3 regions of the Kitasatospora sp. NPDC048540 genome follow, and region 1 is predicted to be linked to each of the others. Evidence: riboswitches for the same ligand, from Rfam matches in the RefSeq annotation. Region 1 holds a riboswitch; each other region holds the start of a gene.

Region 1 (4,173 bases):
CCAGACCCGCCCGGCGGCCGCGCCCGGCCGGGGCCGCGGCCCGGGGCGCCGTACCCCGCCCGTCGCAGTCATCGGCCCGCCCGCCCTCTCCGCCTCGCCGGTGCCCCGGCTCCGCATCGGCGGCGGCAGCCCGGGCGCACGATTGTCGGCCGCGGGCGGCGTCCGCGCACCCCACGGACCGGCGGGTCGGCCCACGGCCACCCACCCGGCGGAACCCGCCACCGCCGGACGCCCCCGGAACGGTGCCGGGCACGGCAACGGCCCCTGACCGTTCCTACCGGTCAGGGGCCGTTGTGCGGCGGAGAGCGTGGGATTCGAACCCACGGTACGGGGTCACCGCACGACAGTTTTCAAGACTGTTCCCTTAGGCCGCTCGGGCAGCTCTCCAGGCGGAGGCCAGCCTAACGGGTCCGGCGGGGTTCGGTGCACACCGTTTCCGGTGCCGGGTCAGTTGTCGCCCTTGCGCTCGCCGAGGGTGATGGTGGTCTTGGCGGTCTTGCCGTCGCGGGTGTACTCGACCTCGACCTTCTCGCCCGGCTTGTGCGTCCAGATCTCGCTGACCAGGGTGGGGCCGCTGTCGATGGCGATGCCGCCGAGCTTGGTGATCACGTCGCCCGGCTTGAGGCCGGCCTGGTCGGCGGGGCCGCCGGGGGTGACGGCCGGGGTGCCGCGGACGTCGGCGCTGGGGATCTGCGCGCCGTCGCCCTTGTAGTCGTCGTTGCGCAGCACACCGAGGATCGCGTAGACCGGCGTGCCGTCCTTGATCAGGGTCTCGGCGACCCACTTGGCCTGGTTGATCGGGATCGCGAAGCCGAGGCCGATCGAGCCGGCCCGGCCGGTGGAGCCGCCGGTGTTGGACTGGATCGCCGAGTTGATGCCGATGACCTGGCCGGAGGCGTTGAGCAGCGGGCCGCCGGAGTTGCCCGGGTTGATCGAGGCGTCGGTCTGCAGGGCGTTCATGTACGAGGACTGGGAGCCCATGTCGTCGCCGGAGGCGACCGGACGGTCCTTGGCGCTGATGATGCCGGTGGTGACGGTGCCTTCGAGCCCGTACGGGGCGCCGATCGCGATGGTGGCGTCGCCGATCGCGGTCTTGTCGGAGTCGCCGATCGGCAGCGGGACGAGCTTGTCCTTCGGCGGGTTGTCGAGCTTGACCACGGCCACGTCGTAGCCCTGGGCGCGGCCGACCACGGACGCCGGGTAGGAGGAGCCGTCGGAGAACTTCACCGTCAGCTTGCCGCCGCTCGCCGCGGGGGCGACCACGTGGTTGTTGGTGAGGATGTGGCCCTCGGTGTCGAAGACGAAACCGGTGCCGGTGCCGGACTCGCTGGAGCCCTGCGCCTTGATGGTGACGGTGCTGGGCAGGGCCGCGGCGGCGATGCCGGCCACCGAGTCGGGGGCCCGGTCGAGGGCCTTCTTGTTGTCGCCGACCGTCACGGTGGTGCTGGTGTGGCTGCTGGACCCGCTGCTGCCGTTGCCACCGCCGTCGGTCAGCGAGGCACCGATCGCGCCGCCGGCCAGGCCCGCCACCAGGGCGGCCGCGGCGACCAGGGCGATCAGCGAGCCGCGCTTCCTGCGGGGGCCGGGCGGCGTACTGCCGCCACCCCACTCGGACGGGTAGCCGGGCACGCCCGGGCCGCCGGTGCCGCCGGGCGGGGTGCCCCAGCCGCCGAGCGGGTGCCCGGCGCCGAACGGGTGGTGGCCGGGCTCGCCGGCCGGCGGGTTGCCCTGGCCGGGCGCGCCCTGGCCGAACGCGGCCTGCTCGGGGGTGACCGGCTGCTGCTCGGCCGGGCGGTGCTCCGCGGCGCCGGGCAGCGGCGGCGCGTACGGGTTGTGCGGGACGGCCGGCGGCGGGGCGTCGAGGTAGCCGGACGCCGGGGCGGCCGGGGCCGCGGGGATCACCGGCGGCGGCGCGTCGAGATAGCCGGGGGCGGCAGGGGCGGCGGGCTCCTGCGGGTCGGCCTGCTTGGACAGCGCGAGCGTGGGAGCGGATTCGACGACCGGCTGCGGCGCGGCGGCCGACGTGTGGTCGGTGGTCGGAGCACCCGCCTCTGGAACGCCGGAGGACTGACCCTCCTGCGGCCCGGTGGACCCACCCTCGTGTTCGGTGCTCACGGACGACCTCCATAGCTGACGGACTTGGCCATAGTTTTTCGCATAGCTGATTCAGTTGCCGTAAGGAGCCCCCTGAAGAAGTCATGAGAATGCTTAGGTGGTCCTGACGGCCCGCGGTACGGCCCTGGGCCGCGGTGGCTGCCACGGGTGCCCGGCCGTCGGAACTTCCGCGATTCGGAACTTCCGTGATGCGGACAGTGTCCCCCCTGGCCTTGGCGTTCGAGGCGGCGCCCGTTAGCCTGGCGCTCCAAACTGAAACGACGCGGGAGCTTGGACCCACCAGGCTGAGAGTGCGCTGTTCGACCGTACGCCATGGGTATCACGGCGGGGCGGGTCGAGGGAGCGCTGACCGCCGGAACCTGTCCGGGTAATGCCGGCGTAGGGAGTATCGGCCATGACGGCTGTTTCGCCTTCCCCTGCCTCCGACTCCGCGACCGCCGTCGCGGAGCGCGTCGAGGCCCCCCTGGTCCTCGACACCGCGCCGCCGCGGACGCTGGACTTCCGGGCGCAGTTCGCGCTCTGGGCCAACCTCGGGGTGAGCCTGATCGGCTTCTCCAGCGCCGCGACGGTGCTGGGGACGGCCGGCAGCGAGCTGTCGTTCGCGGCGTCGGTGACGGCGATCGTGGCCGGCACGGTGATCGGTACCGCGATGCTGGGCGTGGCCGCGCTGATCGGTGCCCGGACCGGCGCGCCCGCGATGGCGGTGCTGCGCGGGCTGTTCGGGACCAGGCTGTCGTACCTGCCGACGGCGCTGAACATCGTGCAGTGCCTCGGCTGGGGCGTGTTCGAGCTGATCACCATCGCGGGCGGGGCCCAGGCGGTGGCGGGCACCCAGGGCTGGCGCTGGCTGTTCGTGCTGCTCGCCGGTGCGCTCACCACGGTGCTGACGATCTGGCCGCTGGGCGCGATCGCGGTGCTGCGCAAGTACGTGGCCGTCGCGGTGGGGGTGGCGATGGTGTACCTGACGGTGCAGCTCGGCCGGCAGGGCTTCCCCGACCCGGGGGCGGGCAACTGGACCGGTTTCCTGACCGCGACGGACTACATCATCGCGGTGTCGATCTCGTTCGTTCCGCTGGCCGCCGACTACACCCGGCACTCGCGCACCGCGTCGGCCTCGTTCTGGGGCACCTTCTCCGGGTACTCGGTGGCGCAGGTGTGGTGCTACGTGCTGGGCCTGGTCGCGCTGCTGCAGGCCGAGGGCGACCCGAGCCGGATCTTCGAGTCGTTCACCGGGGTGACGGCGGGCTGGCTGTTCCTGCTGGTGCTGGTGGTGCGGGAGACCGACCAGTCGTTCGCCAACGTCTACTCGACCGCGATGTCGGTGCAGAACCTGCTGCCGCGGATCGACCGCCGGCTGCTGACCGGCGGGATCGGCGTGCTGGTGACGGTGCTGGCGCTGCAGATCACCGAGTTCACCGACTCGTACTACGCCTTCCTCGGTCTGATCGGCTCGGTGTTCGTGCCGCTGTTCGCGGTGCTGGCGGTCGACTACTTCCTGGGGGCCGGGCGCGACGGCTGGAACCTGGACCAGGACGCGCCCTCCCGGCTGGTGATGCTGGTGCCGTGGGTGCTGGGCTTCGCCGTCTACCAGTTCCTGGCGCCGACCCAGAACGCCGGCCGGTGGACCGCCTTCTGGACCGACCTGCAGTCCGCGGTTGGCTTCACCCCGCAGGCGTGGACCTCGGCCTCGCTGTTCGGCTTCCTGGCGGCGGCGCTCGCCACCTGGGCGACCACGCTGGTGCGCCGGACGGCCTGAGCCAGGACGGCCCGAGCCGGGCGGCCCGAGCGCGGGCGGACCGGCGGCCGGGCCGAGAAGTCCGCGAGCCGCCGCCACGGGGAGCTGTTCACCGCACGTTCCCCGTGGCGGCGGCTTCCCGACTTTTCGGCCCGCGTAGGGTGACCGTCGTGGACACCCAGCACCTCGGCTCCTCCGCCGCCTCCTCCGGCTCCTCCGACCGCAGCGCGGTCAAGGTCATCGCCCACCGCGGCTCCTCCGCCGCACTGCCCGAGCACACGATCGAGGCCTACCGGCTGGCGATCGAGGAGGGCGCGGACGGC
Region 2 (4,173 bases), on a different contig from region 1:
CGTCCCGGTTGGGCAGGCCCAGGTGTTCCTTGGGGGTGACGTAGCAGAGCATCGCGGTGCCCCACCAGGCGATCATCGCCGCGCCGATGCCCGAGGTGATGTGGTCGTACCCGGGCGCGACGTCGGTGGTGAGCGGGCCGAGGGTGTAGAACGGTGCCTCGTCGCAGATCTCCCGCTGGAGGTCCATGTTCTCGCGGATCTTGTTCATCGGGACGTGGCCGGGGCCCTCGATCATCACCTGGACGTCGCGCTCGCGGGCGATCCGGCCGAGCTCGCCGAGGGTCTGCAGCTCGGCGAACTGCGCCTCGTCGTTGGCGTCGGCGATGGAGCCGGGCCGCAGGCCGTCACCGAGCGAGAAGGTGACGTCGTAGGCGGCGAGGATGTCGCAGAGTTCCGCGAAGTTGGTGTACAGGAAGTTCTCCCGGTGGTGCGCCAGGCACCAGGCCGCCATGATCGAGCCGCCGCGCGAGACGATGCCGGTCTTGCGGCGGGCCGTCAGCGGGACGTACCGCAGCAGCACGCCGGCGTGGACGGTCATGTAGTCGACGCCCTGCTCGCACTGCTCGATGACGGTGTCGCGGTAGACCTCCCAGCTCAGTTCCTCGGCCTTGCCGTCGACCTTCTCCAGTGCCTGGTAGAGCGGCACGGTGCCGATCGGCACGGGGGAGTTGCGCAGGATCCACTCGCGGGTGGTGTGGATGTTGCGGCCGGTGGAGAGGTCCATGACGGTGTCGGCGCCCCAGCGGGTGGCCCAGGTCATCTTCTCCACCTCCTCCTCGATCGAGGAGGTGACGGCGGAGTTGCCGATGTTGGCGTTGATCTTCACCAGGAAGTTGGTGCCGATGATGGCCGGCTCCACCTCGGGGTGGTTCACGTTGACCGGGATGACGGCCCGGCCGCGGGCCACCTCGTCGCGGACGAACTCCGGCTCCAGCCCCTCCCGGATGGCCACGAACTCCATCTCCGGGGTGATCACTCCCTGCTTCGCGTAGGCGAGTTGGGTGACCGCCGCGCCGGCCCGGCCGCGCAGCGGGCGGCGCGGGCGGCCGGGGAAGACGGCGTCCAGGTTGCGGAGGTTGCCGCCGCGCGGGGCGGTGTGTTTGATCCCGTCGTCCTCCGGGCGGGCCTCGCGCCCGTCGTACTCCTCGACGTCGCCGCGCTGGCGGATCCAGGGATCGCGCAGCGCCGGCAGGCCGCGGCGGACGTCCGGCTCGTAGGCGGCGTCGGTGTACGGGCCGGAGGTGTCGTAGAGCGGTACGGTCCGGCCGTTGGTGAGGTGGACCTCGCGGTACGGGACCCGCAGGTCGGGGCGGGACCCCTCGCGGTAGGCCTTGTGCCAGGCTGGGGTCGGGTAGCCGGTGGCGGCGCTGCTGACCTGGCCCGTCGTGCTGCGGGCAGACTCCTGCTGTGCATCAAAGATGGTCATCTGACCTTCTACTCCCTACGCCGGCATTACCCGGTCCAGGTTCCTGCGGTCGGCGCAGCGGCTGGCCCGTCGTCCGACGTGCCGGTCAGCGCCCTCTCAGCCCGGTGCTCCGAGCTCCCGTTGTTCGCAGACGGTTTGCCTGCGTAAGACGTCCAACACGGTAGCGGGCCGTCCGGTCCAGGTCCAGACGTGTTCCGGCCACCGGACGCGGGCCGGGCCGGAACTCCGCCCGCCGGCGGCAGCGGTGGGAGACTTGGCCGCATGGTCGGGTTGACGGGACGGGTGACGGGCAGGGTCGGGGCCGGCCTGGTCGGCGAGGTGCTGGTCCATGTGCCGCAGCGGCAGGGGTCGGAGGCGTTCCTGGCGTACCTGGCGGTGCCGGGGGACCCGCTCGCACCGGGCACGCCGGTGGTGGTGCTGGAGTACCAGCCGCCGCGCACGGTCTACGTCGCCGCGGCGTATCCACCTTCCTTACCTGGCTCTTGACGCAATCTTGACGCCCTTGGAGCACGATCAGGACACCCGGCCCTTCCCAAGCGATCACGGCAGGCGAAGAATCTGCTGCTGCCACCGCGTTCCGCGCCGTCCTGCACAACAGCGCGCAGCCACGGAACCGGTGTGCCCGAAGGGGGAAAGCCGATGCTGATCGGCATCGCGGGGGCCGTGGTGGCCTCCATCGTGATCGTGATCGTGCTGTTCAAGCTGATGTGGCGGGTGGCCGAGCCCAACGAGGCGCTGGTCATCTCCGGGTCGAACCACCGCACCGAGGGCGTGGCGGACGGGCTGGGCTTCCGGATCGTCACCGGGCGCGGCACCTTCGTCCTGCCCGGTGTCCAGGCGGTCCGCAAGCTCTCGCTGGACCTGAACGAGGCCGAGCTGGACGTCGAGTGCGTGACCTCGCAGGGAATCCCGGTGCACGTCAAGGGCGTTGTGATCTTCAAGGTGGGCGACGACACGGTGTCGATCGCCAACGCCGCCCGCCGTTTCCTGGACCAGCAGAAGATGATGGGCCAGCGGGTGCACAACGTGTTCGCCGGTCATCTGCGGTCCATCGTCGGCGGGTTGACGGTCGAGGACATGATCCGCGACCGGGAGCGGCTGACCGGGGAGACCCGGGCGGCGTCCGGGTCCGAGATGGAGAAGCTCGGCCTGATCATCGACTCGCTGCAGATCCAGGAGATCCTGGACCCGACCGGCTACATCACCAACCTGGCCGCGCCGCACGCCGCCGCGGTCCAGCGCGACGCCCGGATCGCGGCCGCCGAGGCCGACCGGCGGGCCACCGAGGCGGAGCAGGAGGCGTTCGCCCGCAAGGCCGAGGCGACCCGCAACTCCGGTATCCAGCAGGCCGGTTACCAGGCCGAACTGGAGACGGCGACGGCCCGGGCGCTGCAGGCCGGTCCGCTGGCCCAGGCGGCCGCCCGGCAGGAGGTCGTGGTCCAGGAGACCAAGGTCGCCGAGTTGGAGGCGCACCGCAAGGAGCAGCAGCTGCAGGCGGACGTCCGCAAGCCCGCCGACGCCCGGGCGTACGAGACCCGGACCAAGGCGGAGGCCGACCGTGACGCGCGGATCTCCGCGGCCGAGGCGCTGGCCCGGGAGACCGAGCTGAAGGCGGGCGCGGAGGCGAACCGGGTGAAGATCGCGGCGACCGCGGAGGCAGAGGCGACCAGGGCGCGCGGACTGGCCGCGGCCGAGGCGACCAAGGCGACCGGTCTGGCGGAGGCGGCGTCGGCGGAGGCCCGTGGTCTGGCGCAGGCCGAGGCGGCGCGGGCGCTGGGTCTGGCGGAGGCGGAGGCGATCAAGGCCCGGGCCGCCGCGCTCGCGGAGAACCAGGAGGCGGTGGTCGCGCAGCAGCTGGCCGAGAACTGGCCGGAGATCGTCCGGGCCGGCGCGGAGGCCTTCGGCAACGTCGAGCACATGGTGCTGCTGAACGGCGCGGACGGGATGTCCGACATGTTCGCCAAGGCGCTGACCATGGGCGGTACCGGCCTCGGGCTGGCCCGGCAGCTGCTGGGTGCGATGAGCAACCCGAAGGAGGGGGTGAAGGACGGGCCCGCCGCCGAGAAACCGGTGAGCCTGCCGATCCCGGTGCAGGACGCGTCCTGACCCTGGGGAGCCCGAGGTGCCCGTCCACCGGTCGCGGTGGGCGGGCACGGGTGTTCGCGGAGTGGATCGGGAGGGGTCAGCGGGCCTCGGCCCCGGCCTCGGCGATGACCTGCTCGGCCATCCGGCCGGCGAAGACGTTGCCGACCAGGACGCCGAGGCCGATGGCGCCGACCAGCATCACGGTGCTCAGCCAGACCATGGTCTCCAGCGGCACGGTGTAGGCGCCGACCACCTTGGCCACGCACTCGGCGACCAGCAGCGAGCCCCAGGCGAGCGAGAAGTTGCGCTCGTTGCGGCGGAAGGCCGCCGAGGTCGCCAGCAGCCGGTCCCAGGCGGCGGACCGGGCGGCGTCGCCCTTGACGATGAAGGGCCGCAGTCCGGCGGTCATCAGCGGCCGGCCGAGCAGCGCCGTGACGATCATCGAGCCGCCGATCACGCTGCTGACCGCGCCGTCCTTGGCGAGCATCAGCCGGGGGTCGCCGGCCAGCGTGGACAGGGCGAGGCCGGCCACGTTGACCAGCAGCATCAGCAGGGCGAGCGAGTTGACCGAGCGGTCCCGCACCAGGGCGCCGACGGTCCGGACCACCGGCACCGCGCTGCTGATGGCGAGCGAGGCGACCAGGCCGAGGCCGAACACCGCG
Region 3 (4,173 bases), on a different contig from region 1:
AGGTAGAGCCGGGCGTCCGCCAGCGCGGTGCGGGCGGCGGCCGTCACAGCAGCATCGCCTGGGCGCGGCGCTTCACCTCGGTGCCCCGGTTCTCCCGCAGCGCCTGGATCGGGCTGCCGGGCAGCGACGGGTCCTCGGTGAACATCCACTCGAGGATCTCCTCGTCGTTGAGCCCGCAGTCGCGCAGCACGGTCAACGTCCCGACCAGGTGCTTCACCGGTCCGGTGGGCTCGATGAAGTCGGCGGGCACCTGCAGCGAGTTGTTCTCGCCACGGCGGACGGCCAGCAGGGTCCGGTTCCTCACCTGGTCCCGGACCTCGGTGATCTGCACCCCCCACAGCTCCGAGATGTCGGGCAGGTAGAGCCACGCGGGGACAAGGGCTTCAATCTTGGGATCAATCTTGCTCACGCCCCCAGCCTGCCACCTCCCGAGGCCCCCGCGCACCACCTCTCGGTCAGGCCCCCGGTCCGGCGGCCGCCGCCTTGAGCTGGACGGACGGGTCCGCGGCCAGGGCGCGGTCGAGCACCACCCCCCGGTCGATCAGCCGCTTGGCCTGGTTGAGGTCGCGCGGGCGGTCCACCGACAGGGCCGCGACCAGCGCTCCCTGACGCAGCCACAGCACCGACCAGGACGCCTCCTCGGGCGAGCCGCGGTGGATCAGCTCGTCGGCACCGGCGTGCCGGCCGGCGTACTGGACCATGCGCCCGAACTGCTCGGACCAGAAGTACGGCACCGGGTCGTAGGGGACGTCCGCGCCGAGCATCGCGGCGGCCGCGGCGCCGCCGGACTGCAGCGCGTGGTCCCAGTGCTGGACGGCCAGCCGGGCGCCGGAGCGGGCCGAGGGGTAGGAGACGCAGTCGCCCGCCGCCCAGACGCCGGGGGCGGTGGTGCGCAGCCGGTCGTCGACCAGGATCGCGCCGGCGGGGTCGAGCTCCACCGCGGACCCGGCCAGCCAGCCGGTGGCGGGGCGGGCACCGATGCCGACCAGCAGTTCGTCGGCGGCCAGCCGGGTGCCGTCGGTGAGCACCACCGCCGCGGGCTCGGCCGCCAGGACGCCGACCCCGCAGCGCAGGTCGACCCCGGCGGCGGCGTACCAGCCGGCCATCGCCGCGCCGACGGGTTCGGGCAGCGCGCCGGCCAGCGGCGCCGGTCCCGCCTCGACCACGGTCACCTCGCAGCCGAGCTGCCGGGCCACCGTCGCGGTCTCCGCGCCGATCCAGCCGGCCCCGGCCAGCACCAGCCGCAGGCCCGGGCGCAGCCGGTCCCGCAGCGCGAGCGCGTCGTCCAGGGTGCGCAGCAGGCGGGCGCCGGGCGCGCCGGGCAGCGGGCGGGGTGCGGCGCCGGTGGCGATCAGCAGGCCGTCGTACGGGAGCTCGCCGCCGTCGGTGTGCAGCACCCCGGGGTGGAGGGCGAGGGCGCGGCGGCCGGGCAGCAGGTCGATGCCGAGGTGGTCCCAGTCGATGTCGAAGGCGGTGCTGTCGGCCTGGCCGAGCAGCACGTTCTTGGAGAGCGGCGGCCGGTCGTAGGGGCGGTGCGGCTCGTCGCCGAGCAGCGAGATCCGGCCCTCCCAGCCTCCGCGCCGCAGGCCCAGGGCGGCCTGTGCGCCCGCCATGCCCGCCCCGACCACGACCACTCGTCCGGTTCTCTTCAGTTCGACCACCGGGTCAGCCTATCCAGCGGGGTGTCCACCCTCCGTACGCACCTTCGGGATGGGCGGCGCCCGGCGTTATGGTGGACGGGCACCTCACACGGGAGCCCGGTGCACCGGGCTGAGAGGCGGGCTGGTGCGGCCTGCGACCGTCCGAACCTGATCCGGGTCATGCCGGCGAAGGGAGTTACCGACTTTGGCACGGACATCTGTGGCCGGGACGCCGTCGGCGCGCACGCCCGACGTGCTGGTGATCGGCGGCGGGATCATCGGCCTGGGCGTGGCCTGGCGGACGGCGCAGCGCGGACTGGCGGTGGCGGTCGTCGACCCGGCGCCGGGCGGCGGGGCGGCGCAGGTCGCGGCCGGGATGCTGGCGCCGGTCACGGAGCTGCAGTACGGCGAGGAGCCGCTGCTGCGCCTCGGGATGGCGTCCAACGAGCGGTACGCCGGCTTCACGGCGGAGCTGACCGCCGCCACCGGCCTGGACACCGGCTACCGGCGGACCGGCACGCTGGCGGTGGCGCTGGACTCCGACGACCGCGAGGAGCTGCGCGAGCTGCTCGCCTTCCACCAGCGGCTCGGCCTGGAGTCGCACTGGCTGACCGGCCGCGAGTGCCGCAAGCTCGAGCCGATGCTGGCCCCGGGGGTGCGCGGCGGCCTCCAGGTGACGGGCGATCACCAGGTGGACGGCCGGCGGCTGGCGAAGGCCCTGCTGGCCGCGTGCGAACGCGAGGGCGTGGTGCTGCACCGGTCCGAGGCCGCCGCGCTGCTGGTCGAGGACGGCCGGGCCACCGGGGTCCGGCTGGCCGACGGCTCCTGGCTCACCGCCGGGCAGCTGGTGCTGGCGGCGGGCTGCCGCAGCCACCTGCTGCCGGGCCTGCCCGCCGGGGTGCTGCCGCCGGTGCGCCCGGTCAAGGGCCAGGTGCTGCGGCTGCGGATCCCAGAGCCGTACGCGCCGTTCCTGTCCCGCAACGTGCGGGCCGTGGTGCGCGGGCAGCACATCTACCTGGTGCCGCGGGCCGACGGCGAGCTGGTGATCGGGGCGACCAGCGAGGAGCTGGGCCACGACACCACCGTCACCGCCGGCGGGGTGTACGAGCTGCTGCGCGACGCCCACGAGCTGATCCCCGGCATCACCGAGCTGCCGCTGGCGGAGACCGGTGCCGGGCTGCGGCCCGGCTCGCCCGACAACGCCCCGCTGCTCGGCCCGACCGCGCTGCCCGGCCTCACCGCCGCCACCGGCCACTACCGCAACGGCGTGCTGCTCACCCCGGTGACCGCCGATCTGATCGCCGAGCAGCTGGCCACCGGTGTGCTGCCCGAACTCGCCGCCCCCTTCTCCCCCAGCCGCTTCACCGCAGAGGTCCCGTCATGAACCAGATTCCGCTCACCGTCAACGGCGAGCCCCGCGAGCTGCCCGCCTCGACCACGCTGGCCGAGGTGGTGGCCCAGCTGAGCAAGGCGCCCTCGGGGGTGGCCGCGGCGCTCAACGAGACGGTGGTGCCGCGCGGGTCGTGGCCCGCGACGGTGCTGAGCGCCGGCGACCGGGTGGAGATCCTCACCGCCGTCCAGGGCGGCTGAGCACCGTGGCGGACGACGTTCTCACCATCGCCGGGACGGCCTTCACCTCCCGGCTGATCATGGGCACCGGCGGCGCCCCCAGCCTGGACGTGCTGGAGCAGGCGCTGCTGGTCTCCGGGACCGAACTGACCACGGTCGCGATGCGCCGCGTCGACCCCGGCACCCAGGGGTCGGTGCTCGACGTGCTGACCCGCAACGGCATCCGGGTGCTGCCCAACACGGCCGGCTGCTTCACCGCCGGGGAGGCGGTGCTGACCGCCCGGCTGGCCCGCGAGGCGCTCGGCACCGACTGGGTGAAGCTGGAGGTGATCGCGGACGAGCGGACCCTGCTGCCCGACCCGATCGAGCTGCTGGACGCCGCCGAGACCCTGGTCGACGACGGCTTCACGGTGCTGCCGTACACCAACGACGACCCGGTGCTGGCCCGCAAGCTGGAGGACGTGGGCTGCGCGGCGATCATGCCGCTGGGCTCGCCGATCGGCTCCGGCCTCGGGATCCGCAACCCGCACAACTTCCAGCTGATCGTGGAGAACGCGGGCGTCCCGGTGGTGCTGGACGCGGGCGCCGGCACCGCCTCCGACGTGGCACTGGCGATGGAGCTGGGCTGCGCCGCGGTGATGCTGGCCTCCGCGGTGACCCGGGCCCAGGACCCGGTGCTGATGGCCGAGGCGATGCGCCGGGGCGTGGAGGCCGGGCGGCTCGCCCACCGGGCCGGGCGGATCCCGCGCCGGTTCCACGCCGAGGCCTCCTCGGCGATGGCCGGCCGGGCCGAACTGGACGTGCGGGAGCGCCCGGCGTTCTGACCGGGTCTCAACTTCGGCACAGACCGGCCCGTGACGGGCGGGCCCCGGGCCCGCCCGGGGCCTGCGCCTCTACACTCCTCTGGTGGACATGACGCTGCGCGACCCCCTGATCGGAACGCTGCTCGACGGCCGGTACCGGA

The links. Region 1 has a riboswitch for thiamine pyrophosphate ahead of AB0D08_RS30285 (cytosine permease). Riboswitches for the same ligand answer to the same signal wherever they lie in the genome.
Region 2: another riboswitch for thiamine pyrophosphate. It lies ahead of thiC (phosphomethylpyrimidine synthase ThiC); the one in region 1 lies ahead of AB0D08_RS30285 (cytosine permease).
Region 3: another riboswitch for thiamine pyrophosphate. It lies ahead of thiO (glycine oxidase ThiO); the one in region 1 lies ahead of AB0D08_RS30285 (cytosine permease).

The regions. Positions count from the first base shown of each region.
Region 1 covers NZ_JBEZIR010000102.1:21,385-25,557, forward strand. The annotation lists gene AB0D08_RS30270 (histone deacetylase) at 1-72, opposite strand, end outside; tRNA gene AB0D08_RS30275 (tRNA-Ser) at 300-387, opposite strand; gene AB0D08_RS30280 (trypsin-like peptidase domain-containing protein) at 448-2,115, opposite strand; TPP riboswitch at 2,368-2,519, shown strand; gene AB0D08_RS30285 (cytosine permease) at 2,510-3,871, shown strand; gene AB0D08_RS30290 (glycerophosphodiester phosphodiesterase) at 4,021-4,173, shown strand, end outside.
Region 2 covers NZ_JBEZIR010000029.1:72,231-76,403, forward strand. The annotation lists gene thiC (phosphomethylpyrimidine synthase ThiC) at 1-1,426, opposite strand, end outside; TPP riboswitch at 1,422-1,555, opposite strand; gene AB0D08_RS14495 (hypothetical protein) at 1,688-1,912, shown strand; gene AB0D08_RS14500 (flotillin family protein) at 2,066-3,532, shown strand; gene AB0D08_RS14505 (VC0807 family protein) at 3,609-4,173, opposite strand, start outside.
Region 3 covers NZ_JBEZIR010000001.1:283,397-287,569, reverse strand. The annotation lists gene thiE (thiamine phosphate synthase) at 1-47, opposite strand, end outside; gene AB0D08_RS01495 (Rv2175c family DNA-binding protein) at 44-409, opposite strand; gene AB0D08_RS01490 (FAD-dependent oxidoreductase) at 456-1,661, opposite strand; TPP riboswitch at 1,740-1,852, shown strand; gene thiO (glycine oxidase ThiO) at 1,846-3,024, shown strand; gene thiS (sulfur carrier protein ThiS) at 3,021-3,230, shown strand; gene AB0D08_RS01475 (thiazole synthase) at 3,236-4,033, shown strand; gene pknB (Stk1 family PASTA domain-containing Ser/Thr kinase) at 4,122-4,173, shown strand, end outside.